DNA from 3 places in the Pseudomonas sp. Tul2A7 genome. Region 2 is predicted to be linked to each of the others. Evidence: predicted binding sites of a transcription regulator. Region 2 holds the regulator's gene; each other region holds the start of a gene.

Evidence for each region. The regulator FliA, encoded in region 2, starts transcription of late flagellar genes. The targets are predictions, from matches to a motif close to CTAAAGTTTNNNNNNNNNNNGCCGNTAA.
Region 1: a site for FliA is predicted at 2,716-2,743, ahead of ACOYXJ_RS16590 (methyl-accepting chemotaxis protein). Genes of this name have one in related genera too.
Region 3: a site for FliA is predicted at 3,916-3,943, ahead of ACOYXJ_RS10450 (methyl-accepting chemotaxis protein). Genes of this name have one in related genera too.

Annotation. Positions count from the first base shown of each region.
Region 1 is NZ_CP186499.1:3,686,073-3,695,997, reverse strand. Features, by position in the region: gene ACOYXJ_RS16600 (PepSY domain-containing protein) at 1-156, shown strand, start outside; gene ACOYXJ_RS16595 (hypothetical protein) at 422-868, opposite strand; gene ACOYXJ_RS16590 (methyl-accepting chemotaxis protein) at 979-2,601, opposite strand; gene ACOYXJ_RS16585 (transporter) at 2,879-3,901, shown strand; gene ACOYXJ_RS16580 (inorganic phosphate transporter) at 4,128-5,741, shown strand; gene ACOYXJ_RS16575 (LysR family transcriptional regulator) at 5,866-6,762, opposite strand; gene ACOYXJ_RS16570 (SDR family NAD(P)-dependent oxidoreductase) at 6,883-7,641, shown strand; gene ACOYXJ_RS16565 (multidrug/biocide efflux PACE transporter) at 7,761-8,198, opposite strand; gene ACOYXJ_RS16560 (LysR family transcriptional regulator) at 8,288-9,142, shown strand; gene ACOYXJ_RS16555 (RNA polymerase sigma factor) at 9,376-9,925, opposite strand, start outside.
Region 2 is NZ_CP186499.1:248,773-258,697, reverse strand. Features, by position in the region: gene ACOYXJ_RS01280 (DUF6124 family protein) at 159-518, opposite strand; gene ACOYXJ_RS01275 (hypothetical protein) at 1,106-1,774, shown strand; gene ACOYXJ_RS01270 (hypothetical protein) at 1,999-2,466, opposite strand; gene flhA (flagellar biosynthesis protein FlhA) at 3,158-5,287, shown strand; gene flhF (flagellar biosynthesis protein FlhF) at 5,299-6,639, shown strand; gene fleN (flagellar synthesis regulator FleN) at 6,756-7,586, shown strand; gene fliA (RNA polymerase sigma factor FliA) at 7,583-8,323, shown strand; gene ACOYXJ_RS01245 (chemotaxis response regulator CheY) at 8,490-8,861, shown strand; gene ACOYXJ_RS01240 (protein phosphatase CheZ) at 8,880-9,668, shown strand; gene ACOYXJ_RS01235 (chemotaxis protein CheA) at 9,723-9,925, shown strand, end outside.
Region 3 is NZ_CP186499.1:2,341,482-2,351,406, forward strand. Features, by position in the region: gene ACOYXJ_RS10435 (putative bifunctional diguanylate cyclase/phosphodiesterase) at 1-1,277, shown strand, start outside; gene ACOYXJ_RS10440 (NorM family multidrug efflux MATE transporter) at 1,388-2,785, opposite strand; gene ACOYXJ_RS10445 (LysR substrate-binding domain-containing protein) at 2,945-3,865, shown strand; gene ACOYXJ_RS10450 (methyl-accepting chemotaxis protein) at 4,046-6,022, shown strand; gene ACOYXJ_RS10455 (aldose 1-epimerase family protein) at 6,242-7,456, shown strand; gene ACOYXJ_RS10460 (YifB family Mg chelatase-like AAA ATPase) at 7,453-8,946, opposite strand; gene ACOYXJ_RS10465 (hypothetical protein) at 9,093-9,290, opposite strand; gene ACOYXJ_RS10470 (helix-turn-helix transcriptional regulator) at 9,567-9,875, shown strand; gene ACOYXJ_RS10475 (BRO-N domain-containing protein) at 9,758-9,925, opposite strand, start outside.

The DNA of each region.
Region 1 (9,925 bases), 3.2 Mb from region 2:
CTGCATCCGGGTGCGACTATCACTGACACGGATCTGGATAACCACTTCAACGGTTATGAGTATGAAGTTGAATTGAAAACTGCTGATGGCAAAGAGTTCGATGTGGACTTTGATGCAACGACCGGCAAGGTGTTGAGCAACAAGCAAGACACTTGATTGAACGCACCACCAAAAGCCGCACGATTGAAAGATCGTGCGGCTTTTTTGTGTCTGGTGTTTGGCATGGTTGATGTGTTGTCAGTGAGATTTTCTCCCCCTCACCCCAGCCCTCTCCCCCAAGGGGGCGAGGGGGAAAGGGAGCCGATCGGGGGCTATTCAAGACCTGAGTGCGCCTCGATATTTCAGCTCGGCGTAACTCGAATAGTCACCGCGGTCAGTCCCCTCTCCCTCTGGGAGAGGGCTAGGGTGAGGGAAAAGGGCATCACGCCGAGGTGCTGACCAGCGAACCGGAAGTGCTGCTGTCAGAATCCTGCAACGCCTGCAACAGCGAGGCGGTGGCGGTGGACAGGGAGGCCGAGGTGGCGGTGATCTGCGCTTGCGCGGCAGCCACTTCGGCGACCTTCGCATCAGAACTTTCCTGCTTCGCCTGGGCCGCTTGCAACGCTTGCTGCTCCTCCTGCAATTGCTTCTGCAGTTCGGCAATCTGCTTGCGCAGTTCCTTTACCGAATCCGATTCCTCGCTGCTGCTGGAACTGCTGTCACCCGCCGGCGCCGCCCCACCACCGGCGGCGACTTTACCGGTATCGGGCGTAGCTCCCGTGCTGGCGGTTGCTGAGGTAGACGCGTCGTCACCGACGTCACTGATCGAAGTTTTACTGGTGGGTGTCGTGACGGTCTGATTGATCGAAACAGAAGTGATGCTGACCATGAAAAGGCTCCAATGCCGGTTATAGATAACCGGTCATCGACACTGGCCGCATCAATTTGAGATCGACTGTGTACCGACTCGGTATCCGAACCGGTACACAGTCGATGGCGTCAGGCGCTCAGACGCGCGGTGACTTCGTTCAGTTGCCCGGACAGACCATGCAGGTTCTGGCTGGCGCTTTCGGTGCGCTGCACGTTGTCGAGGTTGGTGCTGGCGATCGAAGTGATTTCGGTGAGATTGCGCGAGATGTCCTCGGCCACCGAGGTCTGCTCTTCCGCAGCGGTGGCGATCTGACGGTTCATGTCGCGGATCGCTTCCACGGCGTGGGTGATGCGCTCCAGCATCGCGCCGGCCTGGGTCACCTGCTCGACGCTTTCATCACTGCGCGTCTGGCCGCTGTCGATGGCTTGCGCCGCGTCCACCGCACCGGTCTGCACGCTCTGAATGATCTGGTTGATCTCGATGATCGACTCGGCGGTGCGCTGTGCGAGGTTGCGCACTTCATCGGCAACCACGGCAAAACCACGCCCGGCTTCACCGGCGCGCGCCGCTTCGATCGCGGCGTTGAGTGCCAGCAGATTGGTCTGCTCGGCGATGCCGCGAATCACTTCCAGCACTTTGCCGATACGACCGCTGTCGGCTTCCAGACGACGGATCACCGTGGCGGTGTTGGCGATTTCGCCGCGCATCTGCGTGATCGAGTGGATAGTGCTCTGCATGACCTTTTCACCCTGTTGGGCGGACTGGTCAGCATCGTCCGCAGCACGCGCGGCATCGGCGGCGTGACGCGCCACTTCCTGCGCGGTAGCGGACATTTCGTTCATCGCCGTGGCCACTTGATCGGTGCGGTTGAACTGCTCGTTGGTGCCACCGGCCATGATCGTGGCGATCGCGTTCAACTCACCGCTGGCGCTGTCCAGATCACTCGCGCTGCGCTGCAGACGGGTGAAGGTTTCGGCGAGAAAATCACGCAGGGTGTTGGCGGCAGCGGCAAGATTGCCCAGCTCATCCTGACGGTCGCTGACCACACGTTCGGCCAGTTTGCCGCGGCTCAATTGGGTGACGTAATCGATGAGTTTGCGAATTGGCTCGACCAGGTTGCGGTTGACCAGCCACAGGCTCAACAGGCCGATCAGCAGACCCGACACGAGCATCACCAACAGTCCCAGCCACACGGTGCGATCGGCCTCGGCACTGATCAGCGCCGACTGCGCGGTGCCTTGCTTGCGCAACTCGGCGACCAGTTCACTCATCTGATCGCTGGCGGCGCGGTCGACGCCTTTGACCGCCGCATCACCGGCCGCCGGATCACCACCGGCAGCCACGTAGGCATCACGTCCCCTCTGATACGCAGAACCCAACTGACGATGCTCATCACGCAAACGTTCGATGCGGTTTTTCAGACTCGGCTCTATGCCTTTCTGGCTGGCCAGTTCACCAAGGAGCTTCTGCACATCGCGCTGGCGATCTTCGAACTGGCCCCAATACTTGGCCAGATCCGCCGGTTGCTTGCCGCGCAGCAGGACGTTTTTCCACTCCTGCACCTGCACCTTGAATTGCAGGTTGGCTTCGTCGATCAGTTGCGAGGTATGCAACGGGCCTGCGATCAACCGGCTGTAGCTTTGCACGCCGTTGGACAGAAAATGAAAACAGGCCAGCGCAATCAACAGCACCGCCAGCAGGCTGCCGCTCAGCAGGGCGAGAATTTGCGCTCTCAGGGATTTTTGCAGCATCGGAAGATACTCAGGACAAGGATGAGGCACGCCCGGTAAGGCGTGAAATTGTGCCGGACATCCATGTCGGCGAGCCTTGGTTCATGGCCAATGGCGCGCAACCTAACGCACCTGTGATCGGCGCGCCAGAGCGTTTCTTGAAGAAAATCAGACCATCGGTAAGTCGCTGATTTGACGTCACTTTGCCGTCACATAAACGTCATGTGACATTGCGATGATGCGGCTCAGTGAACCTGCCATTTGCACAACCGACGCACCCTCCTCGCAGCGAGCCTTCATGAACCACAGCCTCGATATCAGCCATCGCGATCCCGATCTGTTTGGCCTGCTCTACGGCTATCGCTTCCTGCCCGGTGAACGTGGCCGCGAAGTCGATTCCGCCACGGCGTTGCGCTGTTTGCAGGACGACAGCGACAGTGGCGAATTTCTTTGGCTGCACCTCAATCTGGCGCACGCGGCGTGCGAGCGCTGGATGAAAAGTCATCTGCAATTGCCCGAGGAGTTTTTCGAGGCGCTGCACGAAGGCTCGCGTTCGACGCGCATCGAGCATGTCGATTCGGCGTTGCTGGCGGTGGTCAACGATGTGGTGTTCAACCTGAGCAGCATGGTCTCCTCGGACGTGTCGACGCTGTGGGTTTGTGTGCGCAGCAAACTGATTGTCAGCGCGCGTTTGCAACCGCTGCACTCGGTGGACAAATTGCGCTCATCGGTGAAGGCCGGCGAACGCTTTCGTTCGCCCTCGGAACTGCTCGTGCATCTGCTGCGCGATCAGGGCGAAGTGCTCACGCAAATCGTGCGCAAGACCAGCATGAGTGTTGATCAGGTCGAGGACGAATTGCTCTCCTCGCGACTGTCGACCAACCGTGCAGAACTCGGTGCCAACCGGCGCGTGCTGGTGCGTTTGCAACGGCTGCTGGCGCTGGAACCGGGTTCGTTGTTGCGTCTGCTTAACCGGCCGCCGCCGTGGTTGCAGAAGGAGGACGTCAAGGAGCTGCGCAAGTCCACCGAGGAGTTTGCGCTGATCATCAACGACCTCACTGCGCTGGGTGAGCGGATCAAACTGCTGCAGGAAGAGATCGCCGCCAACCTCAACGAACAGAGCAACCGCACGCTGTTCACCCTGACGGTGGTGACTGTGCTGGCGCTGCCGATCAACATCATTGCCGGTTTCTTCGGGATGAATGTGGGTGGCGTGCCGTTGTCGCAGGATCCGGAGGGGTTCTGGATATTGGTCGCGCTGGTGGCGACGTTTACCGTGATTGCCGGGCGGTGGGCGTTTCGCAAGCGCGGGGACTATTGATTTCTCCACACGCTCGTTCCCACGCTCTGCGTGGGAATGCATCGAGTGACGCTCTGCGTCACTGGGACGCGGAGCGTCCCGGGCGGCATTCCCACGCAGAGCGTGGGAACGAGCAGAAGACCGACGGTTGGGCTAATCAGCCAAACACTGACATGGCGCAGTCACTCTGTAACATTCTGCAACGATCATGGGCGACATTCCTTCCCTCGCTCAGGATTGTCCGCTCATGGCTACTCCCTCCCTGACCGCCAGCCCCACGTCCGCCCACAGCGGCAGGCCAGCCCTCGACAAGAAAACCGGCCCGTTTACCTACGTGATCTTTTTCGCCGTGCTGGCGATGGGGATGCTGTTCACCGCCTACAGCCTGATGCACGACATGCACGAACTCGGCACGGTGGTCACCACCTGGACCCCGTTTCTGCTGCTCGGTGTGGCGCTGTTGATTGCCCTGGGTTTCGAGTTCGTCAACGGTTTCCACGACACCGCCAACGCCGTCGCGACGGTGATCTACACCCACTCGCTGCCACCCAATGTCGCGGTGGTCTGGTCGGGGTTCTTCAACTTTCTCGGCGTGCTGCTTTCGAGTGGCGCGGTGGCGTTCGGCATCATCGCGTTGCTGCCGGTGGAGTTGATTCTGCAGGTCGGTTCGTCTGCCGGTTTCTCGATGATCTTTGCTCTGCTGATTGCGGCGATCCTGTGGAACCTCGGCACTTGGTGGCTGGGTTTGCCGGCGTCGTCTTCGCACACGCTGATCGGTTCGATCATCGGTGTCGGTGTGGCCAATGCCTTGATGCACGGCCGCGACGGCACCAGCGGTGTCGATTGGGCACAGGCGACCAAGATCGGATACGCCTTGTTGCTGTCGCCACTGGTGGGTTTCGGTTGTGCGGCACTGTTGCTGCTGGCGCTGCGCGCCTTCGTGAAGAATCGTTCGCTGTATAAAGCCCCGGAAGGCAACACCCCGCCGCCGTGGTGGATTCGCGGTTTGCTGATTCTGACCTGCACCGGCGTGTCCTTCGCCCACGGCTCCAACGACGGCCAGAAAGGCATGGGCCTGATCATGTTGATTCTGGTCGGCACGCTGCCGATGGCGTATGCCTTGAACCGCACCATGCCGGAAGAACAATCGCTGCAGTTTGCCGCCGTGGCGCAAGTCACCCAACAAGCGCTGGTGAAAAGTGCACCGTTGCCGACACCGGCCGATCCGCGTGCGGTCCTTTCCGATTACGTGCGCAGCAAGGACGCCACGCCGCAACTGATCCCGGCCCTCGCCGCTCTCACCGGGCACATCGGTGAAGAAGTCAAAGGTTACGGTTCGCTGGCGAAAGTCCCGGCTGAAGCCATGGGCAACGTGCGTAATGACATGTACCTGGCCAGCGAAAGCATTCGCCTGATGGACAAGAACAAGGTCGGCAATTTCGACGCCGACACCAGCGGCAAACTGCAACTGTTCAAGCAACAGATCGACAACGCCACGCGGTTTATTCCGCTGTGGGTGAAGATCGCCGTGGCCATCGCGCTGGGGCTGGGCACCATGGTTGGCTGGAAGCGCATTGTGGTGACGGTGGGCGAGAAGATCGGCAAGACCCACCTGACCTATGCGCAGGGTGCCTCGGCAGAAACCGTGGCGATGCTGACGATTGGCGCGGCGGACATGTTTGGTTTACCGGTGTCGACGACCCATGTGTTGTCATCCGGTGTGGCCGGGACCATGGTCGCCAACGGTGGCGGGTTGCAGATGAAGACTATCCGCAATCTGCTGATGGCGTGGGTGCTGACACTGCCGGCGGCGATCCTGCTGTCGGGCAGCCTGTATTGGCTGTTCACCCAGATCTTCTGACGAACGAAGATCCCTTGTAGGAGTGAGCCTGCTCGCGATAGCGGTGTACCAGTCAACATTGATTAAACTGACACACCGCTATCGCGAGCAGGCTCACTCCTACAGTTTTGACCGGTGTTCAGGTTCAGAGCGCGGAGCGAATCAGATCGCCGAGCCAGTCCATAAACACCCGCACCCGCAGCGGCAAATGCCGTTGCCGCGCATACAACAATGAAATCCCCATCGCCGGCGCGGTGAACTGCGGCAACACGGTGACCAGTTCGCCGTTTTCCAGATGCGGTTGCATGCCGGTGCGCGGCACCTGAGTAAGGCCGAAGCCGCCGAGGCACGCCGACTCGTAAGCGTCAGTACTGTTGACCGTAATGCTGCCAGCCATCGGCAGGCGTTTAACCTGACCGCCCTCCTCGTATACAAAGCCTTCCGAACGCGAACCGAGCACGCCAACGTAATGCACCAGCCGATGCTGCGCCAGGTCCTCCAGCGTTTGCGGCACACCGTAGCGCTCAAGGTAGGCCGGGCTGGCGCAATTGACCATAGGGAAGTCCCCGAGGTGCCGCGCGACCACCGATTGATCGGGCTGCGCGCCAATCCGCACCACGCAATCGAACCCTTCGCTGAGCAAGTCGACGCGTCGATCGGTGCTGCTGATTTCCAATTCCAGATTCGGGTGGCGATCCATGAACTGCGGCAGGCGCGGCATGATCAGACGCCGCGCGAGAATGTTCGGCAGGTCGACACGAATACGCCCGGTCAGCGAGGCCTCGTCCTGCCGAAACAGGCCCTCGATTTCGTCCATGTGCGAGAGCAGATCCTTGCTGCGTTCGTACAACACCAGACCGTCCTGCGTTGCCTGCACTTTGCGCGTGGTGCGTTGCAGCAGGCGTGTGCCGAGCAGGGCTTCCAGCGCTTGCACGTGTTCGGACACGGTTGAGCGGGGCAGTCCGAGACTTTCCCCGGCGAGAGTGAAACTCGACAGTTCGCTGACCCGGACGAAGGTGCGCAGCAGTTCCAGTTTGTTCATGGCAGGCCTTTTATTGTTCGGCTGAGCCGATCAGTGATTCCGGATTCAGTCTGTTTATCACCTCAGGGCGGATAAATAAACTTCATCCCATCACCACTCACCGCAGTCGAGGAAGCCTCCATGAATCGTAAAATCGCATTGATCACCGGCGCCAGCCGTGGCCTGGGCAAAAACGCCGCTCTGCACCTCGCCGCTCAAGGCATCGACGTTATCGGCACTTACAACAGCCGTGCCGATGAAGCTCAGGCGCTGGTGACCGAAGTGCAAGCACTCGGCGGCAAAGCCGTGATGCTGCAACTCGATGTTGGCCGCAGCGAAAGCTTTGCCGATTTCGCTAAACACGTTGAGCAGGCGTTGCAGCAGACGTTCGACCGTCAGCGTTTTGATTTCCTGGTCAACAATGCCGGGATCGGTGTGCATGCACTGTTCGCCGAAACCACGCCGGAGCAGTTCGACTTGCTGATGAATATCCAGCTGAAAGGGCCGTTCTTTCTGACTCAGCAGTTGCTGCCACTGATTAACGACGGCGGGCGCATCATCAATATTTCCAGCGGCCTCACTCGTTTCAGCCTACCGGGTTACGGCGCTTACGCGGCGATGAAAGGCGCGATGGAAGTGCTGACCCGTTATCAGGCCAAGGAGTTGGGTGCGCGGCAGATTGGCGTGAACATTCTCGCGCCGGGCGCTATCGAAACTGACTTCGGTGGTGGCGCCGTACGCGATAACTCGGCGGTGAATGCGATGGTCGCCAGCAACACCGCGCTGGGACGCGCCGGGCAGCCGGATGATATTGGCGGAGCGTTGGCGCTGCTGCTGTCGCCGGGTGGACAGTGGATCAATGGCCAGCGGGTGGAGGCATCTGGCGGCATGTTCCTTTAACTCTTACTGAAAACACTTACCTCCTGTAGGAGCTGCCGAAGGCTGCGATCTTTTGATCTTGCTGTTAAAAATCAAGATCAAAAGATCGCAGCCTTCGGCAGCTCCTACAAAGGTAGGCGTCAGTTCTGGCAAGCGTTGCGCGTCATGAAGCGCTCGCGCAAAACGTCATAGCCCCAGTGATACACATAGGTGTACGGCAGGAAAAACAGCAGCACACCGATATCGAGCAAAAACGCCTGCCAGAGGCTGACCGACAGCCACCAGGCAATCAGCGGCACACCCATCACGATCAAACCACCCTCGAACAGCAGCGCGTGCACCACACGCACCCAGGCATTAGGCGCGATGTTCATGCGCGCCAGCATACGGTCGAAGAAGCGGTTGAACACCACGTTCCAACCCAGTGCCAGCAAGGCGATCAACACGGTCACCGCGCCCATTTCAAGCATCGGTTTTTGCATGATCCACGCCAGCAAGGGCGTGCAGATCAGGATGGCCAGCAGTTCGAAACCAACGGCCTGAAAAATACGTTCTGTGATGGATTTGTGGGCAGTCATGGCCTGACTCCTTGAGTGAAGATGGTTGCCATGATCTATCTTGATACCGATACTTCATAACCAATAACCATCGATCAAGGCGATAGTTGATGATCTCGCAGGAAGTACTGCTGGCATTTGTCCAGGCGGCCACGCAAGGTTCGTTTTCCGCAGCGGCGCGCAAGTTGGGGCGCAGTCAGTCGACGATCAGTGCGGCGGTGGCCAGCCTTGAGATCGATCTGGATCTGCAGCTGTTCGATCGCAGCAGTCGCAAACCGACGCTGACCCCGGCCGGGCATGTGCTGCTGCAACGCGCCGAGGCGATTCTGGCGGCCAGCAGTCGTCTGGAAATGACCGCGCGGCAGTTGTCGCAAGGCGTCGAACCGAAGCTGACGGTGGCGATTTCCGACACCTATCAGTCGGACCGTTTTGAAGCCGCGCTGGTCGGTTTCGAGCAGCGTTATCCGGATCTTGAGCTGGAATGCTTGATCGCTGAGTGCGATGACCTGATCGAGTTGGTACAGCGTGGTCGCGCGCATCTGGCATTCGCCGAAATGCAAGAGAACTATCCGCCGGATCTGGTCACGTCGACGGTGGCGGAACGCACGGAAATTGCCCTGTTCGTCAATCGCGATCACGCGCTGGCCAGGCTTGATCACATTGATCAGCAGATCCTCGAGCAGCATCGTGAGCTGCGTCTGGCGACCATCGTCAATCCCTATGACAGTCGCGGCAAAGGTCGGGTGTGGTCGGCGCCGAGTTATCTGATGTTGCTGGAAATGGCCGAGAAAGGTTTTGGCTGGGCGCCTTTGCCGCGCTGGCTGGCGCAGCGCTTTGGCAATGATTTGCTGGTGGAGTTGAAGGTGCGCGGCTGGCCGAAACCGGTGTTTGTCGATGCGTTGTGGTCGCGGCTGTATCCGCCGGGGCCGGCGGGGAGTTGGTTGTTGAGCAAGATGCTGGAATAGCGTCGCTGCCAATCGCTGGCAAGCCTGAAGTCAAAAGCCCCTCACCCCAGCCCTCTCCCGGAGGGAGAGGGAGCCGACCGAGGTTCTTGCGTCAGACATCGACCTGAAGGACCGAGTCGATTATGGATGTATAGCTACGGTTTACACCTCGATTATGGATTCACAACTGAGCTTTCAGGTCGGCGTAGTTCTACAGCAATCCCCAATCAGTCCCCTCTCCCTCTGGGAGAGGGCTAGGGTGAGGGCAATTCCAGCGCCATGAGCCGTCCTTGAATAAACCGCCGCTCCGGCTCTTGTCGGGTCAACTCCAACGCCCGCAAATACGCCGCCCTCGCCTCTTCCACCCTGCCCAACTGCCGACAAAACTCCGCCCGCGCCGAATGCGCCAAGTGATAATCCTGCAACTCGCCCTGCGTCAAAATCCCTTCAATCAGATTCAACCCTGCCAACGCGCCATCACGCTTGGCCACCGCCACCGCCCGGTTCAACTCGATCACCGGCGAAGGCACCGCGCGCAACAGCACATCATACAAACCAACAATCTGCCCCCAATCCGTCTCCCCCGCCGACGGCGCCTCGGCATGCACCGCCGCAATCGCCGCTTGCAGACAATACGGCCCAAAACGCCGCGTGGTCAGCGCACGCTCGACCAGCGCACACCCTTCGGTAATCAAGCCGGCATCCCACAACGAACGATCCTGATCATCCAACAGCACCAGTTCACCACTCGGCGAAGTGCGCGCCGGACGTCGCGACTCGTGCAACAACATCATCGCCAACAAT
Region 2 (9,925 bases):
CCTGCTTGAGCGATGTGGGGGCTTTGAAGACGCCTTCGCGAGCAGGCTCGCTCCACAGGGATCGGTGTCGATCATCAGGCTGCGTTTACACCGCCGAACCTGTGGGACGGGTTTGCCCGCGAAGGCGTCAGCCGCCCCAACTCATTACTCAAGGCGCGCTACTGCGGCAACTCCAGATTATCCATCACCCGATTCACCGCCAGTTCGCCGAGCATGATCAATTGCGCGATCCCCAACAGCGTCCTGCGTTGCGACGCAGGTATGAGATGGGCGAAGTCATGGGCGATGGTTCTGGCTGAGGCGAGCGTTTCGCTGGCATCCGCTAGCAACTCTTCGTTTTTGAAATCGGCGGTGACGGCGTACATCCGCCTGGTTTTGCGTGGCGGTGGGGTGGAGCCGGGTGGGCAGAGATAGTGATCGAGGGCGCGGTCGGCGGCTTCGTGGAGTTTTTTTGAATCGAGGGATTCGTAGGGGGAGGTGAGGTCGATTTCGGGTGGGTTGGGTGTTGGTTTGATCATGGTGAAGCTCCTAGAGTCATTGGAGCTGCCAACGTTCGCTGCGAGACGAATGAGGGTGGCAGCTATACGCGGGTCGCAGACCGGGACTCTAGAACCGGCAGACCCGAAGGTCTCCCACGTACAGCCGCCATAAGCAAAGCGGATGTTGTGCGTCCAGAGATCGACGGGCTGCGAGACCCGATCGCTGATGTGTCAGCGACCGGACCACAATAGAACCCGCCCCCAAGGCGCACAAGCCGGCGGATTCTGGCGTAGCTGTAGGCAATGGCGCAAGGATATGTAGCCTGTAAGACGTGTCTGAAGGTGTCTTTTAAACGCCAGCGTTTAAAAGGAGTTTTGCGCTGACTTCACTGGCTCCTTCGCGAGCAGGCTCGCTCCCACATTTGGAATGCAATCCCCCTGTAGGCCTTCGCCTGCTCGCGACAGCGGTCTGTCTGGTTTGAATGGAAAAGCGGAAGACGGGGGGCAGGCCCGGTCTACCGTCTGTCCGAAAACCCGCCCAACCTGATAGTTCTGACAGTAGACGCTTCGCTCCCGCTGAGGTGCCATGGGCATGGGAATAGTCCCGTAGCGCAGAGAGCACGATCATGGCAGAGGCTATCTATAAAAAGCTTGAAGGAATGACACTGGACTTTGTTTCAGGTCGACTGGAGGAGAACCCGAAGGAACAGAGCATCCGTTACACGGCGTGCTTCGATCTGGATCTGGACTTCACCCACTTTGTGCAAATGGCCAATGTCTATATCCCGGGGTATCTCAACAATCCGGTGAATGCCATCAGGCCAGAGCTGGACGGCCTGGCTTACCACTATTCCTACAACTACCTGTTTGATGCGGCGGGGAACATTCGCGACAACCAGGCCTTGTTCGAACTGTTTACCTCGCCCAGGTATTACATGGATCAATGGGCGACCGGCCCTGATCTGGCAGTGCGCTTTGGCAAGCCGACGTTTGAAAGGGTCGGTCGCACGTTACGCATCACGGCGCGCAAGGATTTTCGATCGCTGCAAGATGATCACCTGATTCAACTCGGCGAGTTGCCGGTCATCCAGTTCCATTGGGCACTCAATCTGCTGGAAGGTCATCTGGCAGGTCCCGGGACCCGTGCGCCGGAGACCAAGGTGGTTTTCATGTACATGGATGAGGATTTCGTCGATGTGGAGGGAGAGCAGTTGCTACGCGGTACGCAGTACCTCAATGGCAAAGAACTCAAGTTCGGCGAAATTTTGCCCAAGCAGATTCTGATCGCGCAGTGACCGGCGTTTCGTTTAAAGCAAAAGATCGCAGCCTTCGGTAGCCCCTACAGTTGAAATACGAAACTGTAGAAGCTGCCGAAGGCTGTGATCTTTTGATTTTTCTACCCACGAGAGTAAGGAGCGAAGCAATCCCGCAACCACCGAAAGTCTCCGGGATGGCCCCAGTGCCCTGCGTGCGAGCCTGCTCCTGAAGGGGGCAACACTGACCCCCAATCGACTATTTTTCAAACCACCTTCGGTGAATTCTGCATGTCGAATTTTTTCATTTTTGCTGCGAGTTCATTCTCCGGTACAAGCCTGATTCGGATGTTGTCAAGGTCGGCAATATCAGTTGCACTGAAAGACAAGGTGGCATCGCTGGTGGTGTCTTTCGGTTTGAACAGTCCCTCAAATTCATGCCATTGTTCCCATGTCTTCGGGAGCTTCTGGCGCATCAGTTGTTCAGCGCCTAAGCTTAAAGTAATTTCGGGACCATCGTGGAGGTTGGTGTTGTAGCTGAAGTTGAATTCGTATAGTTTTCCGGATTCTAACGTAATTGTTTTAGTGATCTTTCCAGTCGCTCTAGGGTAATTAAGATAATACTGGTGATCTCCAGTTGTAATCAATTCCCCGCCGTCGATGGGGGACCAACCGTTCCAGTACGCTTTTGTAAAATCGGTGAAGTCATCCAGGTTGGTAAAGTCAGTAGTCATTTCATTCTCCTCGGTATTGATAGACTCGAGCGTTGGTAAGTACAGGCAGCCAAATCTAAAAGGCTGGTGATGTTGCTCTTAGGTATTGCAATCATTGATTTTGAAATGAAGTCTTCGTCTTGGAAGAAATCAATCAAGTGCATCAATCGAATAATTAGTAAGTCGACAACGCCTTGATGGACTCATTAAAACAGGCAACGGGAAAGTGCGCACCTGTCAGAGTTGACAGGTATCAGACGAAATCCGATGAGTGGTCGTTTATCGCTTGGATAAAAAACTTGCTGTCGAGACGCCAACACTCGCTGTCCCGATTGAACGGGACAGCGGTTCTGCGAGTGAGATTACCGAACTGCAACCGCATAGGTGGGCGCCCGTTTAATCGCGCAAGGTGTGTTGGGCGGACGCTTACTCTGATTGCCAAGTAGCCAAAGTTAAAAGGCGATTGGCGCCGTCTTCACTGGCCCCTTCGCGAGCAGGCGCGCTCACAGAGGATTGCATTTCACTCTGACATTTGGAATGCGATTCCCTGTGGGAGCGAGCCTGCTCGCGAAAGCGTCAGCCCAATCAGCAAAATCCTCAGTTGAACACCTCTGTTTCATCACACCGGCAAAAGTTGGAAAGCTTCTTGCAGTACCCCCCGTGAGCCCGCTCTGGGCGTCAAAAGTTTGCTTTAAAGGAACGGGGAAAACCGGTGGATCGCTCTCAGTTATTCAACACAGCTCGCTCGAATGTTGCCGACCTCAGTCGAGGCAATCTGGGCGTGCCGTTGTTGCTGCTGGTCATGTTGGCAATGATGATGTTGCCGATTCCGCCGTTCCTGCTCGACGTGTTCTTCACCTTCAACATCGCGCTGTCGATCGTCGTCCTGCTGGTCTGCGTGTATGCGCTGCGACCGCTGGATTTCGCCGTGTTCCCGACGATTCTGCTGGTCGCGACCTTGCTGCGGCTGGCGTTGAACGTGGCCTCGACGCGGGTGGTGATGCTCCACGGTCAGGACGGCCACGCCGCTGCCGGTAAGGTGATTCAGGCCTTCGGTGAAGTGGTGATCGGCGGTAACTACGTGGTCGGTATCGTGGTCTTCGCGATTTTGATGATCATCAACTTCGTCGTGGTGACCAAGGGTGCCGGGCGGATTTCCGAGGTGAGCGCGCGTTTCACCCTCGATGCGATGCCCGGCAAACAAATGGCGATCGACGCCGACCTCAACGCCGGTCTGATTGACCAGAACCAGGCCAAGGCGCGCCGCCAAGAAGTCGCCCAAGAGGCCGAGTTCTACGGTTCGATGGACGGTGCCAGCAAGTTCGTCCGTGGTGACGCCATCGCCGGCCTGCTGATTCTGTTCATCAACCTCATCGGCGGTATGGCCGTCGGTATCTTCCAGCACAACATGAGCTTCGCCGACGCCGGCAAGGTTTACGCCTTGCTGACCATCGGTGACGGTTTAGTGGCGCAATTGCCATCACTGTTGTTATCCACAGCAGCAGCGATCATGGTGACCCGTGCTTCCGGCTCGGAAGACATGGGCAAGCAAATCAATCGCCAGATGTTCGCCTCGCCGAAAGCGCTGGCGGTGGCGGCAGGGATGATGGCGGTCATGGGCCTGGTGCCGGGCATGCCGCACTTCTCGTTCCTGACCATGGCCGCGCTGGCCGCTGGTGGCGCGTACCTGTTCTGGAAGAAGCAGAACGTGGCCAAGGTCGTGGCGCTGGAAGAGGTCAAACGTCAGCAGGAGCTGCTGCCGTCGCCGGCCCGCGCCATGGAAACCAAGGAGCTGGGCTGGGATGACGTGACGCCGATCGACATGATCGGCCTGGAAGTCGGCTATCGCCTGATCCCGCTGGTGGACCGCAATCAGGGCGGGCAATTGCTGGCGCGGATCAAGGGCGTGCGCAAGAAGCTCTCGCAGGATCTGGGCTTCCTGATGCCCACTGTGCATATTCGTGACAACCTCGATCTGGCGCCCAGCGCCTATCGACTGACGCTGATGGGGGTGATCCTCGCCGAGGCCGAGATCTATCCGGATCGCGAACTGGCGATCAACCCGGGCCAGGTCTACGGCACGCTCAACGGGATCAACGCCAAAGATCCGGCTTTCGGCCTGGAGGCGGTGTGGATCGAAATCAGCCAGCGGGCCCAGGCACAATCGCTCGGTTACACCGTGGTCGACGCCAGCACCGTGGTCGCCACGCACTTGAACCAGATTCTGTACAAGCACTCCAGTGAGCTGATCGGCCACGAAGAAGTGCAGCAACTCATGCAATTGCTGGCCAAAAGCTCGCCGAAACTGGCTGAAGAGCTGGTGCCGGGCGTGGTCACGTTGTCGCAGTTGCTCAAAGTGCTGCAAGCGCTGCTCGCCGAACACGTGCCGGTGCGCGATATCCGCAGCATTGCCGAAGCCATCGCCAACAACGCCGCGAAGAGTCAAGATACCGCCGCGTTGGTCGCCGCTGTGCGCGTCGGCGTATCTCGCGCCATCGTCCAAAGCATTGTAGGCACTGAGTCCGAGCTGCCTGTGATCACCTTGGAACCAAGGTTGGAACAAATATTGCTCAATAGTCTGCAGAAGGCAGGACAAGGCTCGGAAGAGGGCGTTCTGCTGGAGCCAAGCATGGCCGAGAAGCTGCAGCGTTCGCTCATCGAAGCGGCGCAGCGTCAGGAAATGCAAGGTCAGCCGGTGATCCTTTTGGTCGCCGGCCCGATCCGCGCGATGCTCTCGCGCTTTGGCCGCCTCGCAGTCCCTGGATTGCATGTGCTGGCCTACCAGGAAATACCGGACAACAAGCAAGTGACCATCGTTGCGACAGTAGGGCCCAACGGCTGAGGTAGTGGTTTATGCAAGTTAAGCGTTTCTTTGCCGCCGATATGCGTCAGGCCATGAAGCTGGTTCGTGATGAGCTGGGCGCTGATGCCGCCATCATTGGCAACCGCCGCATTGCCGGCGGTGTCGAGCTGACGGCGGCACTGGATTACAAATTGTCGGCGCTGGCGCCACGGGTTCCGAACATGGAACTCGAAGACGAGCTGCGCAAGACCCAGTCGCGCATCGTCACCGCCCAGGCCGAGTTGAGCCTGCGTGGCGAAGCCGATGGCAATAGCAACCGCCAGATCTTCGCCGGCCTGCCGTTGACCGCTGGTTTGCCGCTGACTGCCGCTGAACCGCTGAGCGAGCCGACTTACGCCGCCCCGGCGCGTCCGGCCCCGGCGCCTGCGCAGTCTTCCGGCGGTGTTGATCCGCGCGCACTGGATTCGATGCGTTTTGAATTGAACAGCCTGCGCGAGCTGATGGAAGTTCAGCTCGGCACTCTGGCCTGGAATCAGCTGCAAGGCAGCCGTCCAGCGCAAGCCAATCTGTATCGTCGTCTGCAACGTATCGGTCTGTCCGGCCCGTTGTCGCGCGATCTGCTGGCGATGATCACTGATATCGAAGAACCCCGTCAGGCCTGGCGCATGTTGCTCGCACACCTGGCGCGGATGATTGCCGTGCCGGAAGTCGAGCCGCTGGAAGAGGGCGGTGTGATTGCCATGGTCGGCCCTGCCGGCATGGGCAAGACCACTACTCTCGCCAAGCTTGCCGCGCGTTATGTGCTGAAATACGGCGCGCAGAATGTCGCGCTGGTGAGCATGGACAGTTTCCGCATCGGCGCTCAGGAACAACTGAAGACGCTGGGCCGCATTCTCAATGTGCCGGTAACTCACGTCGATCCGGGCCAATCGCTGGTGCAGGCACTGGATCCACTGCTGCGCAAACGCGTGGTATTGATCGATACTGCCGGCCTGCAAGCCAGTGATCCGGCGCTGCGCATGCAGCTGGAAAGTCTGGCCGGACGTGGCATTCGTTCAAAAAATTATCTGGTCTTGGCAACCACCAGCCAGAAACAGGTTCTAACCGCCGCTTATCACAGTTACAAGCGTTGCGGGCTTGCCGGCTGCATCCTGACTAAACTGGATGAAACGGCCAGCCTTGGCGAAGTGTTGAGCCTGGCGATCAGTCATGAATTGCCGGTCGCGTACCTGACCGATGGCCCACGGATTCCGGATGATTTGCATCTGCCGCGCCGTCATCAACTGGTCAGTCGCGCCGTCAGCGTGCAAATGCAGGAAGAACCCAGCGAAGAAGCCATGGCTGACATGTTCGCTGATATCTATCACAGCCCGACCAAGCAGGTAGGCTGAGGTATTCATGAACAGTTTTTGTACCTACATCGATGGTCTGCCATGCATTGTTCCGGTTGTGAACGCGCAGCCAGTAATGTGGCCTCCGTCTATGCAAGACAAGGTAAAGAAATAACATGGGCAGCATGCATCCCGTACAGGTGATCGCGGTGACCGGCGGCAAAGGTGGCGTCGGCAAGACTAACGTGTCAGTGAACTTGTCGCTGGCGCTGGCAGAGCTTGGCCGTCGGGTCATGCTGCTGGACGCCGACCTCGGTCTGGCGAACGTTGACGTATTGTTGGGGCTGACCCCTAAACGCACGCTGGCCGACGTCATCGAAGGCCGTTGCGAGTTGCGCGACGTGCTGTTGCAAGGCCCCGGTGGCATCCGCATCGTCCCGGCCGCGTCCGGCACGCAAAGCATGGTGCACCTGAGCCCGGCGCAACACGCCGGTCTGATTCAGGCGTTCAGCGACATCGGCGACAATCTCGACGTACTGGTGATCGACACCGCTGCGGGTATTGGTGACTCGGTAGTCAGTTTTGTACGCGCCGCGCAGGAAGTGTTGCTGGTGGTCTGCGACGAGCCAACCTCGATCACCGACGCTTACGCGCTGATCAAACTGCTCAACCGCGATTACGGCATGAACCGCTTCCGCGTGCTGGCCAACATGGCGCAGAGCCCGCAGGAAGGGCGCAACCTGTTCGCCAAGTTGACCAAGGTCACGGACCGCTTCCTTGACGTCGCTCTACAATACGTCGGCGCCGTGCCTTACGACGAAAGCGTGCGTAAAGCGGTGCAGAAGCAGCGCGCGGTGTACGAAGCCTTTCCGCGTTCCAAGTGCGCACTGGCGTTCAAGGCGATCGCGCAGAAGGTCGACACCTGGCCGCTGCCCGCCAACCCGCGTGGCCACCTTGAGTTTTTCGTCGAGCGCCTCGTGCAGCAAACGGCAGGGCCCGTGCTATGACAGCAAGCGGTATGAACTACTACAAGAAGTCGGCACGTGACGCGCAGTACGAGTTGATCGAGCGTTACGCGCCACTGGTCAAACGCATTGCCTATCACTTGCTGGCACGCTTGCCGGCGAGTGTGCAGGTCGAAGACCTGATCCAGGCCGGGATGATCGGCCTGCTCGAAGTCTCGACCAAATATGACGCCAGCAAAGGCGCCAGTTTCGAAACGTACGCGGGCATACGAATCCGCGGCGCGATGCTCGACGAAGTGCGCAAAGGGGACTGGGCGCCACGCTCGGTTCACCGCAATACCCGGATGGTCAGCGACGCAATTCGCTCAATTGAAGCTAAAACCGGCCGTGATGCTAAAGATCACGAGGTTGCGGCCGAACTCCAATTGAGTCTCGACGATTACTACGGGATTTTGAATGACACTTTGGGCAGTCGCCTGTTCAGTTTCGACGACCTGTTGCAGGACGGCGAACACGAAGGGCTGCACGAGGATGGCGCGAGTGCTCATATGGAGCCGTCACGCGATCTGGAAGATGAACGCTTCCAGGCGGCGCTGGCGGACGCGATTGCCAATTTGCCGGAGCGTGAGCGACTGGTGTTGGCGCTGTACTACGACGAAGAGCTGAACCTCAAGGAGATCGGTGAAGTCCTTGGCGTCAGTGAATCGCGGGTCAGCCAGTTACACAGCCAGTGCGCGGCCCGTTTGCGGGGGCGTTTGGGGGAGTGGCGAGCGCGCTGAAGGCAGTGTGGGGACACTGCGAACGAGGCTGGTGCGGTGATGAACGGCACCGGTCTTGCTCTGTTGTGCTCCAGACAGTCTTTGAGTGCTGCGCCGATTGATTGAAGTGGCGCGTCCAGGTGCTGGGCGCGTTTAAGACTGCTTGGAGGTCGAATTGAACAAAGACATGAAAATCCTCATCGTTGATGACTTCTCAACGATGCGGCGGATCATCAAGAACCTGCTGCGTGATCTTGGGTTCACCAACACCGTCGAGGCTGACGATGGCGTGACTGCCATTCCAGTGCTCAACAGCGGAAGCATCGACTTTCTGGTAACGGACTGGAACATGCCGGGCATGACCGGTATCGACCTGCTGCGCCACGTGCGTGCCGATGAAAAGCTCAAGCACCTGCCAGTGCTGATGGTGACTGCAGAAGCCAAGCGCGAGCAGATCATCGAGGCCGCTCAGGCCGGTGTGAACGGCTACGTAGTCAAACCTTTCACGGCTCAGGCGTTGAAAGACAAAATCGAGAAGATTTTCGAACGCATCGGCTGATGAACGCGCGGGGGAGCTATGGAGCATAACGAATCTTCACAGGGCGATTTCGAGTCGACCCTGAAAAAACACGCGGTCGAACTGGTCGAAAGCCTTGAAAAAGGCAGGTTCGGCGACGCTGTGCAACTGATCCATGAGCTCAATCAGACCCGTGACCGTGGCCTGTACCAGGAAGTGGGCAAGCTCACACGTGAACTGCACAGTGCGATCGTCAACTTCCAGATCGACCCGAACATGCCGCAGGCCGAGGAAGTGTCGCAAATCACCGACGCCACCGAACGCCTGGGCTATGTGGTCAAGCTGACGGAAGCCGCGGCCAACCGCACCATGGATCTGGTGGAAAGCGCCACACCGGTGGTCAACAGTCTGGCTGATGAAGCGCAGACCTTGAGCGCCGATTGGGGTCGCTTCATGCGTCGCGAGGTCGGGGCTGAAGAGTTCCGTGAACTGGCGCGCCGGGTCGACGGTTTTCTGTCACGCAGCAGCACGGACAACCGTGCGGTGTCGAGCAATCTCAACGACATCCTGCTGGCCCAGGATTACCAGGACCTCACCGGTCAGGTGATCAAGCGTGTGACCCAGCTGGTCACCGAAGTCGAAAGCAATTTGCTCAAACTCGTGCTCATGGCCAGTCAGGTCGACCGCTTTGCGGGCATCGAACATGACCGCGCCGCGATGCTTGCAGAAAAAGATCCACAAAAACATCTCTCGCAGGGTGAAGGTCCGCAGATTCATGCCGATAAACGAGAAGACGTTGTGTCCGGTCAGGACGATGTGGACGATTTGTTATCCAGCCTCGGGTTCTAGAGTTTTGGAATTTTAGGTTTTTTGGGTTTTTAGACCTGTAGGAGCACCCCATTAATGAGCTTCGGCGCCGATGAAGAGATCCTTCAGGATTTCCTGGTTGAGGCCGGCGAGATTCTTGAGCAACTGTCCGAACAACTGGTCGAGCTGGAAAGCCGCCCGGATGACGCAGATCTGCTCAACGCAATTTTTCGCGGTTTCCACACTGTAAAAGGGGGCGCCGGCTTCCTTCAGCTCAATGAGCTGGTGGAGTGCTGTCA
Region 3 (9,925 bases), 2.1 Mb from region 2:
CCAATCGCCAGGGTTTTCAGACCTTGCTCGCCGCGCGCCTCGCGGAAAACGACGGTCGCGGCCTGGCCCTCGGGCATCTCGATCTCGACAACTTCCGCCACGCCAACGACGCCCTCGGTCATCAGGCCGGTGATCGCTTGATCCTGCAAGTGGTCGCACGGCTGAAAAGCCAGCTGGAGGCCGGTGATCAACTGGCGCGGCTGGGCAGCGATGAATTCGCTTTGCTGATCGACACCCGCCGTGCGCCGCAGCGCGCCGAGTGGATGGCCGAACGCATCACCGAAGCGCTCGCCGAACCGTATTGGGTCGATGGCGAAAGCCTGCTGATCGGCTCCAGCCTCGGCATCGCCCACGCTCGCGCGCAGGGCGGCGCCGACCCGCTGATGTGGCACGCGCACATCGCCATGCAGCAGGCGAAGAGTACGCAGGGCTGCACCTTTCATATCTTCAACGAACGTATCAACCGCAATGCGCGGAGCATGGCTGATCTGGAAAGCGAACTGCGCCGGGCCTTGCGCCGCGATGAGCTGGAGCTGCATTACCAGCCCCGTCTGAACATGCAGGATGGCCAGATTGTCGGTCTCGAAGCGTTGGTACGTTGGCGTCACAGCGAGCGCGGCCTGCTGCCGCCGAGCGAGTTCGTGCCACTGGCCGAGCAGAGCGGCTTGATTGTGCCGCTGGGTTACTGGGTGATTTCCCGGGCCTTGCGCGATATGCAGGCGCTGCGCGAACGCGGATTGCCGGCGCTGCACATGGCGATCAACCTGTCGTTCCGCCAGTTTCAGGACAGTCAGCTGTTACCGACATTGAGCCGCTTGATCGCCGAACGCGGCGTCGAGGCGCAATGGCTGGAATTCGAATTGACCGAAACCGCGGTGATGCGCCGCAGCGATCTGGTCAAGCAGACCATGGATGCGCTTGGTCGCCTCGGCGTGCGTTTTTCGCTGGATGATTTCGGTACCGGGTTCTCGTCGTTCGTGCACCTCAACAGCCTGCCGATCACTTTGCTGAAGATCGACAAGAGCTTTGTCGGTGGCATGGAGCAACGTGAGGAGAACCGCAAACTGGTGCACGCGATGATCAATCTCGCGCACAACCTGCATCTGGAAGTGGTCGCGGAAGGGGTTGAGACGCCGGAGCAACTGGAGCTGCTGCGCGGGTTTGGCTGCGATCAGGTGCAGGGTTATCTGATCAGCCGACCGTTGCCGTTGGCGGAGTTGGTGGAATATCTGACGTTTGGATCGAGTCAGCAGCCAGCCCTCGAAATCGTGAACTGACCACATAACCAATGTAGAAGTGAGCCTGCTCGCGATAGCAATCTACCAGTCAACATTTTGCTTCGACTGATACACCGCTATCGCGAGCAGGCTCACTCCTACAAGGGATCTCAGTCGGCCTGAGCGACTGTGTAGTGATTCGACGACGCAGGCTCCAACCGAATCATCCGCTTCATCTTCCATTCAAACGCCAGTGTCAAACTCACCGCCGCACACGCCAACCCCAACGCCAATCCCCACCAGACGCCCGTCGGCCCCCAGTTCAAATGGAACGCCATCCACCACGCCGCCGGCGCACCGATCAGCCAATAGCAGGCGAGCCCGACCAGGAACGTGGTTTTCGCATCCTTGAGGCCACGAATGCAGCCCATGGCAATCGTCTGCGTGCCGTCGAAAAGCTCGAACCACGCCGCCACGGCCAGCAGGCTCACCGCGAGGCGGATCACCTCGGCAAACGCCGGATCGTTATGGTCGAGGAACAAGCCGACCAACTGATTCGGCAACAGCCAGAACACCATGGCAAAAGCCAGCATCACCACCGCGCCGAACGCGATGCCGACCCGGCCCGACATGCGTGCATCCAGCAACTGACCGGCGCCGTAATGCTGGCCGATACGCATGGTGATCGCATACGACATACCGGCTGGCACCATGAACGCTACCGAAACGATCTGCAGGGCAATCTGGTGCGCGCCCATTTGTGTGCTGCCCATGGTGCCCATACACAGCGCTGCAAAGGCAAACAGCCCGACTTCCACCGCGTAGGTGCCGCCAATCGGCAGGCCGAGGCGCCACAGTTCCTTCAGGTATTGCCGATTGGGCCGCGACAGGCCCGCGCGCAACGGATAAGCGTCGTAGGCTGGATGCCGGCGAATATGCCAAGCCAGCACCAGCGCCATGCAGTTGGCGACAATCGCTGTGACCAGCCCGATCCCCATCAACCCCAGTTTCGGCAGGCCGAACATACCGGTAATCAGCGCGTAATTGAGCAGAAAGTTAGCCACTGTGCCGCCGAGGCTGATGACCATCACCGGTGTCGCCCTGCCAATCGCGCTGGTGAAGCCGCGCAGGGCCATGAAGCTCAGGTAGCCGGGCAGGGCGAAGGGCAGGGCGATCAGGAATTGCCCGGCAGCGTTGACGTTGGTTTCGGTCTGGCCGAACAGCAGCAACACCGGTTTCAGGTTCCACAGCAATAAGCCGGCGCCCAGTGCCATTAGCCACGCCAGCCACAACCCTGCTTGGGTCAGGCGTGCAGCGCCCAGAATGTCGCCTGCGCCCTGGCGGATCGCCACCAGCGTGCCGACGGCTGCGATCACGCCGATGCAGAAGATCGACACGAACGAATAGCTCGCCGCGCCCAGACCGCCGCCGGCCAGTGCTTCGGGGCTGATGCGCGCCATCATCAGGGTGTCGGTCAGCACCATCAACATGTGCGCCAACTGTGAAGCGATCAACGGCCCCGACAGCCGCAGGATGGCCCAGAGTTCGGTACGCACAGGATGCTGCATGGTCATCACCACTCGATTTTCAGAGGGAACAGGAGATCGAGGATTCTCGGCGCTTGGCAGGCTTTGCACAAAGGGATAAAAAGGATGGGTGGCATGATTAAAACTCATCTTGAACACATTCTTTCACGTCGGCTGCATCCCGCTGTAGGAGCTTTCTGCATGTCTCGTCGTCTTCCTCCCTTGTATGCCCTGCGCGCATTTGAAGCGGCGGCACGGCACAGTTCGTTCACCCGTGCGGCGGAAGAGTTGTCGATCACCCAGAGCGCAGTCAGTCGGCATATTCGAACCCTGGAAGATCATTTCGCTTGCCGGCTATTCCATCGCAGTGGTCGCAACCTGCAACTGACCGAGGCCGCTCGCCTGCTGTTGCCCGGCATCCGCGAAGGCTTCACGGCGCTGGAGCGGGCCTGCAATACCTTGCGCGCCGAAGACGACATTCTGCGCATGAAGGCGCCGTCGACCCTGACCATGCGCTGGCTGCTGGCACGGCTCAGTCGCTTCCGCCACTTGCAGCCGGGCAACGAAGTGCAACTGACCAGCGCCTGGATGGATGTGGATTCGGTGGACTTCAACGATGAGCCTTTTGATTGCGCTGTGCTGTTGAGTGACGGGCATTTTCCACCGGACTGGGAGGCGAGCCTGTTATTTCCCGAAGAACTGATTCCGGTGGGTGCGCCAAACCTGCTGAATGATCAGCCATGGGATTTGGCCCGGCTGGCGTCCACCGAATTACTCCACCCGACCCCGGATCGTCGTGACTGGCGCAGTTGGCTGGAGCACATGGGGCTGTCCGATCAGGTGTCGCTCAAGGGCGGACAGGTGTTCGATACCCTCGAGTTAGGGATGATCGCCGCGGCGCGCGGTTATGGTGTGTCGATGGGCGACCTGTTGATGGTCGCCGAAGATGTGGCGCAGGGACGACTGAGCTTGCCGTGGCCGACGGCCGTCGCCAGCGGACTGAATTATTACCTGGTGTGGCCAAAGACCCGTCCGGGAGGTGAACGTTTGCGCCGCCTCAGCGACTTCCTGCAAGGCGAAGTCCGCGCCATGGAACTGCCGGCGGTTGCGCGCTTGAGCTGAAACGTTCGAGCCGCCACAATGGCGGCCTTGTGCCATAACCCTGCTGCTCGCTCAAGTATTCGGCTTTACCGCCGAATACGTGCATGTGGAACCGTCGTGCCGGTATCCAGGATTCACCCCATTAGAAAATTATCCGAGCTGCGATCAAGGAGGATCGGGAAGTTCGGTCAGGAGCTTTCCATGTCTCAACCTCGCGCTCGGATCGCCTCGCAGCTGGGCCTCGCGCTCGCCGTGATACTGGCGATTGTTATCAGCGGCAGTACGGTATTCGCCCTGCGTTCGCTGGATACCGCCAACCTTGCTACCCGTGAAGAGCATCTCGCCAGTGAAGCGCGTCTGCTCGCCGACCAATTGAGCACCTTCCACGGCACGCTGCGCGAAAGCACGCAGCGTCTGAGCGGGCTGTTCGAAAAGCGTTTCAGCGCAGGTTTGAGCATTCACCCGAGTGAACCGGTGACCGTCGCCGGCACCCAGACCCCGGGCCTGCACTTGGGCAGTGAAGTGCTGAACAACAACTTCAAGGAAGTCGACGAGTTCAAGCAGATGACCGCTGGCGTCGCCACGCTGTTCGTGCGCAGCGGCGAAGACTTCGTACGGGTCAGCACCTCGCTGACCAAGCAGGATGGCACTCGCGCCATTGGCACCTTGCTCGATCACGCGCACCCGGCCTATGCGAAGCTGATGGCGGGGCAGGGTTATGTCGGTCGCGCCTTGTTGTTTGATCGCTCCTACATGACTCAATACACGCCCGTGCGTGACGGCAGCGGCAAAGTGATTGCCGTGCTGTTTGTCGGGTTCGACTACACCGACGCGCAGAACGCCCAGTTCGACAACCTCAAGCGCTTCCGCATCGGTCAGACCGGCTCGCTGGCGCTGCTCGATGAGCAAAACAAATGGCTGGTGGCTCCGGCGGGTGTCCAAGCGCTGGATCAGGCGGTTACGGTGATTGGCGGCCTGGCCAAAACCCCGGGCAAAGGCCAGTTCTGGAGCGACAAGGCTGAAGATTTCTACAGCGTCTCGGTGCCGTTCGACGGTGGGCCGTGGGCGGTCGTGGCGAGCATGCCAAAAGCCGAGATTCGTGCGGTGACCTGGAGCGTTGGCACGCAACTGGCTATCGGCAGTTTGCTGGCGATGCTGCTGGCGGTCGGTTCTGTGGTCTGGCTGCTGCGCAGCAAGTTGGCGCCGCTGAGCGACCTGGTTCGGCAAGCCGAAGCTCTGGGCGCCGGCGATCTGAGCGTGCGCCTGAACGTGTCGAGCAACGACGAAATCGGTCAACTGTCCCGCGCGTTCAACCAGATGAGCCAGGCGCTGTCGACCATGGTCGAGCACATCCGCCGCGCTTCGGAAGAGGTCAACAGCCGTGCGCAAGCATTGTCCGGTTTGTCCGGCGGCGCGTATGACGGCATGGAGCAGCAGTCCGGCGAGATCACCAGCATGGCCGGCGCGGTTGAAGAATTCAGCGCCACCTCGCTGAACATCGCCGACAACATGGGCGCCACCCAGCGTCTGGCTCTGGAAAACGCGCAGCAAACGCAGATTGGTCGCAGCTCGATGGAAGAAGCTTCGTCCTCTCTGGAGCAAATCGCTGGTGCCCTGAACAGCACCGCCACGGTGATCAACACCCTTGGCCAGCGCTCCCAGGAGATCGGCGGCATCGTCGGCGTGATCACCTCGATTGCCGAACAGACCAACCTTCTGGCGCTCAACGCTGCCATCGAAGCGGCCCGTGCCGGTGAACAAGGTCGCGGCTTTGCCGTGGTGGCTGATGAAGTGCGCAGCCTGGCTTCGCGCACCCGTCAGGCGACCGACGAGATTTCCAGCATGATCCATAGCATCCAGCAGGAAACCGGCAACGCGATCAGCACAATGGAACAAGGCAATGTGCTGATGCAGGAAGGCCTGTCGCGCAACGCCAATGTCGCTTCGGCGCTGGCACGTATTGACGAGCAGAGCCGTTCGGCGGGGCAGCAGTTTGCTGCGATCACCACGGCGACTCAGGAGCAGAGCAGCACCGCGACCTTGCTCAGCAGTAACCTGCAAAGCATTGCACTGGCCAACAGTGAGCAGCGTGAGGTTGTGTCGAACCTGGCTGTTACCGCCAAGGAGCTTGAGAAGCTGGCGGCGGATTTGCGTTCCGAGGTTGATCGCTTCCGTTGATGCACCTTTGAAATAGCTTTCGCGAGCAGGCTCGCTCCCACAGTGTTCGGTGTGATTCACAGATTTTGTGAAGACCCGGATCCCCTGTGGGAGCGAGCCTGCTCGCGATTGCATTACTGAAGATCTTCGGCAGAACATGCAATCTGTCGATCTAATACACTTGCTGAAACGTTTCCGCAGCGCTATAAAAATGGCACAACTCCAATAAAGGCTGCTGCCATGACCCCGCTCAAACTCGCCGTCGCCCTCGGCGCTTTCACTGCTGCCTCCCACGCCATGGCTTGGGATTACGTCCTTCTCGATACCAACAAGCCCGCGCAAAACTGGACCATCACCAGTGAGCAGCTTGGCGTGAAAACCGACAAACCCTTTTCTGTAAGCCTGCGTACCTTGCACGGTGGGCGGCAGGAAGGCGTCAGCATCGTCGATATCGATAACGGCACGATGAAACTCTCGGTGGTGCCAACCCGAGGCATGAACGTTCTGCACGCCTCTGTTGGCAACGTGCGCATGGGCTGGGATTCGCCGGTCAAGGATGTGGTCAACCCGGCCTTCATCGAACTCAACGGCCGCGGTGGTCTGGGCTGGCTGGAAGGCTTCAATGAGCTGGTGACCCGTTGTGGTTACGAATGGGTCGGCCATCCCGGCATGGACAATGGTGAGCTGCTGACCCTGCACGGACGCGCTGCCAACATCCCGGCCAGTACCGTCACGCTGCACATCGACGAAAAGCCACCCTACGCCATCAGCCTGCGCGGTGAACTGAAAGAGCAGGCGTTCAAGAAAGTCGACTTCTCGGTCGTCACTGAACTGGTCACCGAGCCCGGCAGCGTGCGCTTCGCACTTAACGATACGCTGACCAACAACGGCGATTATCCGAAGGAATACCAGGCGCTGTATCACAGCAATTTCAGCACGCCGTTCCTCGAGCAGGGCGCACGTTTTGCTGCACCGGTTAAACAGGTATCGCCGTTCAACGACAAGGCCAAGGGCGATCTGGCTGACTGGCAGACCTATCGCGCGCCGACCAAGGACTATGACGAAACCGTCTACAACGTCGTGCCCTATGCCGACGCCAAAGGTGAAACCCTGACCGTTTTGCACAATAAGGCCGGTAGCCTCGGCGTCTCCGTCGGCTTCAATACCCAGCAGTTGCCAGTGTTTTCCCTGTGGAAAAACACCGATACGCAAGGCCAGGGCTATGTCACCGGGCTGGAGCCGGGCACCAGCTTTTCCTACAATCGCCGCTATCAGCGTCCGCTGAATCTGGTGCCGACCATTGCACCGAAAGAACACAAACAGTTCCAGATCAGCTACAGCCTGCTCGCGGACAAAGGTGCTGTGGATAAGGCCTTGAAGCGTGTGACCGAGATTCAGGCGGGGCGCGAGACCGAAGTGCGGCAGACGCCGTTGGTGGATCTGACCGAGCATTAAGGTGTTGCCGGCCGATATTGCAGCGCCTCGGCCAAGTGTTCGCGTTTGATTGCATCGACTTGCTCAAGGTCTGCCAGAGTGCGGGCGACCTTGAGTAGCCGGTGTGCTGAGCGCAGCGATAACGTCAGCCGTTCACAGGCTGATTCCAGCCATTTCTCATCGGCTGTGGATAACTTGCAGTGTTTTTTCAGTCCTGGCAAATCGAGAAACGCGTTGGCGCAGCCTTGACGCTTCTGCTGTCGTTCGCGAGCCTCGGCCACCAATGCCGCAGCGCTGGCGCTGTCCTCGCCGGGTTTAATCGCAGGATTCAACGCCGTCGCTTCCCGCGCCACCGTCAGGTGCAGATCAATCCGATCCAGCAACGGCCCCGATAGCTTGTTGCGATAGCGCTGCACCATGTCCGGTGTGCACGAGCACTTGCCGCTGGGCTCGCCAAGATATCCACAAGGGCAGGGATTCATCGCCGCCACCAACTGGAAGCGTGCCGGAAAACGTACGCGATCCTTCGCTCGGGCGATGACGATATGTCCTGACTCCAAAGGCTCGCGTAAAACCTCCAATACCTTGCGATCAAACTCCGGCAACTCATCGAGAAACAGCACACCATGGTGGGCGAGGGTGATTTCGCCGGGCTGCGGCTTCGAGCTGCCACCAACGAGTGCCGGCCCGGATGCCGAGTGGTGCGGTTGACGGAAGGGACGCTGCGGCCAATGGGTCAGCGGTGCGCCACTGGCGACGGACTGAATCGCCGCCACCTCCAGCGCTTCACTCTCGGCCAGCGGCGGCAACAGTCCCGGCAATCGGCTGGCCAGCAATGTCTTACCCGTTCCCGGCGGCCCACTGAACAGCAGGTTATGGGCACCCGCTGCGGCAATCAGCAATGCCCGTTTCGCCGCCACTTGCCCCTGCACTTCATTCAAGTCGGGATAAGGCTTGCTGGCATGCATCAACCCGTCTGATACATACGGCTCAACCGGCGTATGTCCATTGAAATGCGCCACCGCCTCCAGCAAATGATCCACCGCAAACACCTTCAACCCCGAGGCCAGGCACGCCTCCTCGGCATTCGCCCGCGGCACCACCAGCGCACGACCCGCCTTGCGCGCCGCCAATGCTGCCGGCAAAACCCCGCGCACCGCTCGTACTGCGCCGGACAACGCCAACTCTCCCAGACATTCCACATCATCCAGCGTCAGACACGGCACCTGCACACTCGCCGACAGAATCCCCAAGGCAATCGCCAGATCAAACCGCCCGCCATCCTTGGGCAGATCCGCCGGCGCCAGATTCAAGGTGATCCGCCGCGCCGGAAACTGCAGCCCGGAATTGATGATCGCGCTGCGCACCCGATCCTTGCTCTCCTTCACCGCCGCCTCGGGCAGCCCGACCATGGTCAGCGACGGCAGACCGTTGGCCAGATGAACTTCGACGGTGACAGCGGGGGCTTCCACGCCAATCTGGGCGCGACTGTGGACGATGGAGAGGGACATGGTCGTTCCTTGAGCTGAATCGGGGGCCGCTTCCTGCGGGTTTTTTAAGGGTAGTTGGGAGAGCGAGTCCAAGTGGCACGGATGCGAGGGCAAACCTTCACTGGATGTTGCCAAGGTGCCCTTCCACCTTCAGTAGAGGCGCCACATTAGTTTTCTTCTTCGGGATTTCTTACTTGGCTTCCTCCCCCGGCCAGCCAACCATCCGGTTCGAGTTCTTTACCGTACTTGGCCGCTACCTCAATAAAACGACGCTGATTGGCTGAAATACCTCCGGCTAACCGAAGTGCTTCAGCGTGATATCCAACAATCTCTTCTAGCTTTGCCCTTCTCTTTTTGTCTTTCATTGAGGTCTCTTTTTTTGGATGACAGATGCTTTGTTGGCCACCGTAGTACAAGGAGGAAAAGTCGCGTAATCAGGCGCAGACGCTAATGTTTGTAGGGCCATGCCCTAATAGTTGTAGGACGCCGGCGAAAGGGGGGTGAAGGTCTTGTATCCGGGAGTCGGATGTTCCAGTTTGGCCACTCAACGCAGCCTCTGGAGTCGAGAAATGAACCGCAATGGTATGCGCCCGATTCATCCGGGCGAGGTTCTGAATAAGGAATTCATGGAGCCGTTGGGCATGACTGTCATGGATCTGGCCATGCCCACGAACTGGCCCGAAAGTGAGATCGAAAAGCTTGTGAAATGCCAGCTGAGGATCTGCGCCGATCTGGCAATCAGCCTTGCCACTCATCTCAACACTACGCCTGAGTTCTGGATGAATCTCCAATCGACTTACGATTGCGCAGGGCCCAGCTCCGGCATGCGGGTTTATAGCGATTGCAGCATCCGCGAAGCTCTTTTCCACCATGGCCCCGTCATTGGGCGCTTGGTCTGTTCCCGTTCCACCATCATCAGCGGCACATCTTGTAACCGTATCCACGGCTGATTATTCCAATGCAACAAACTCAACGTCATGTCCGGCCAATTGAGCAGGCT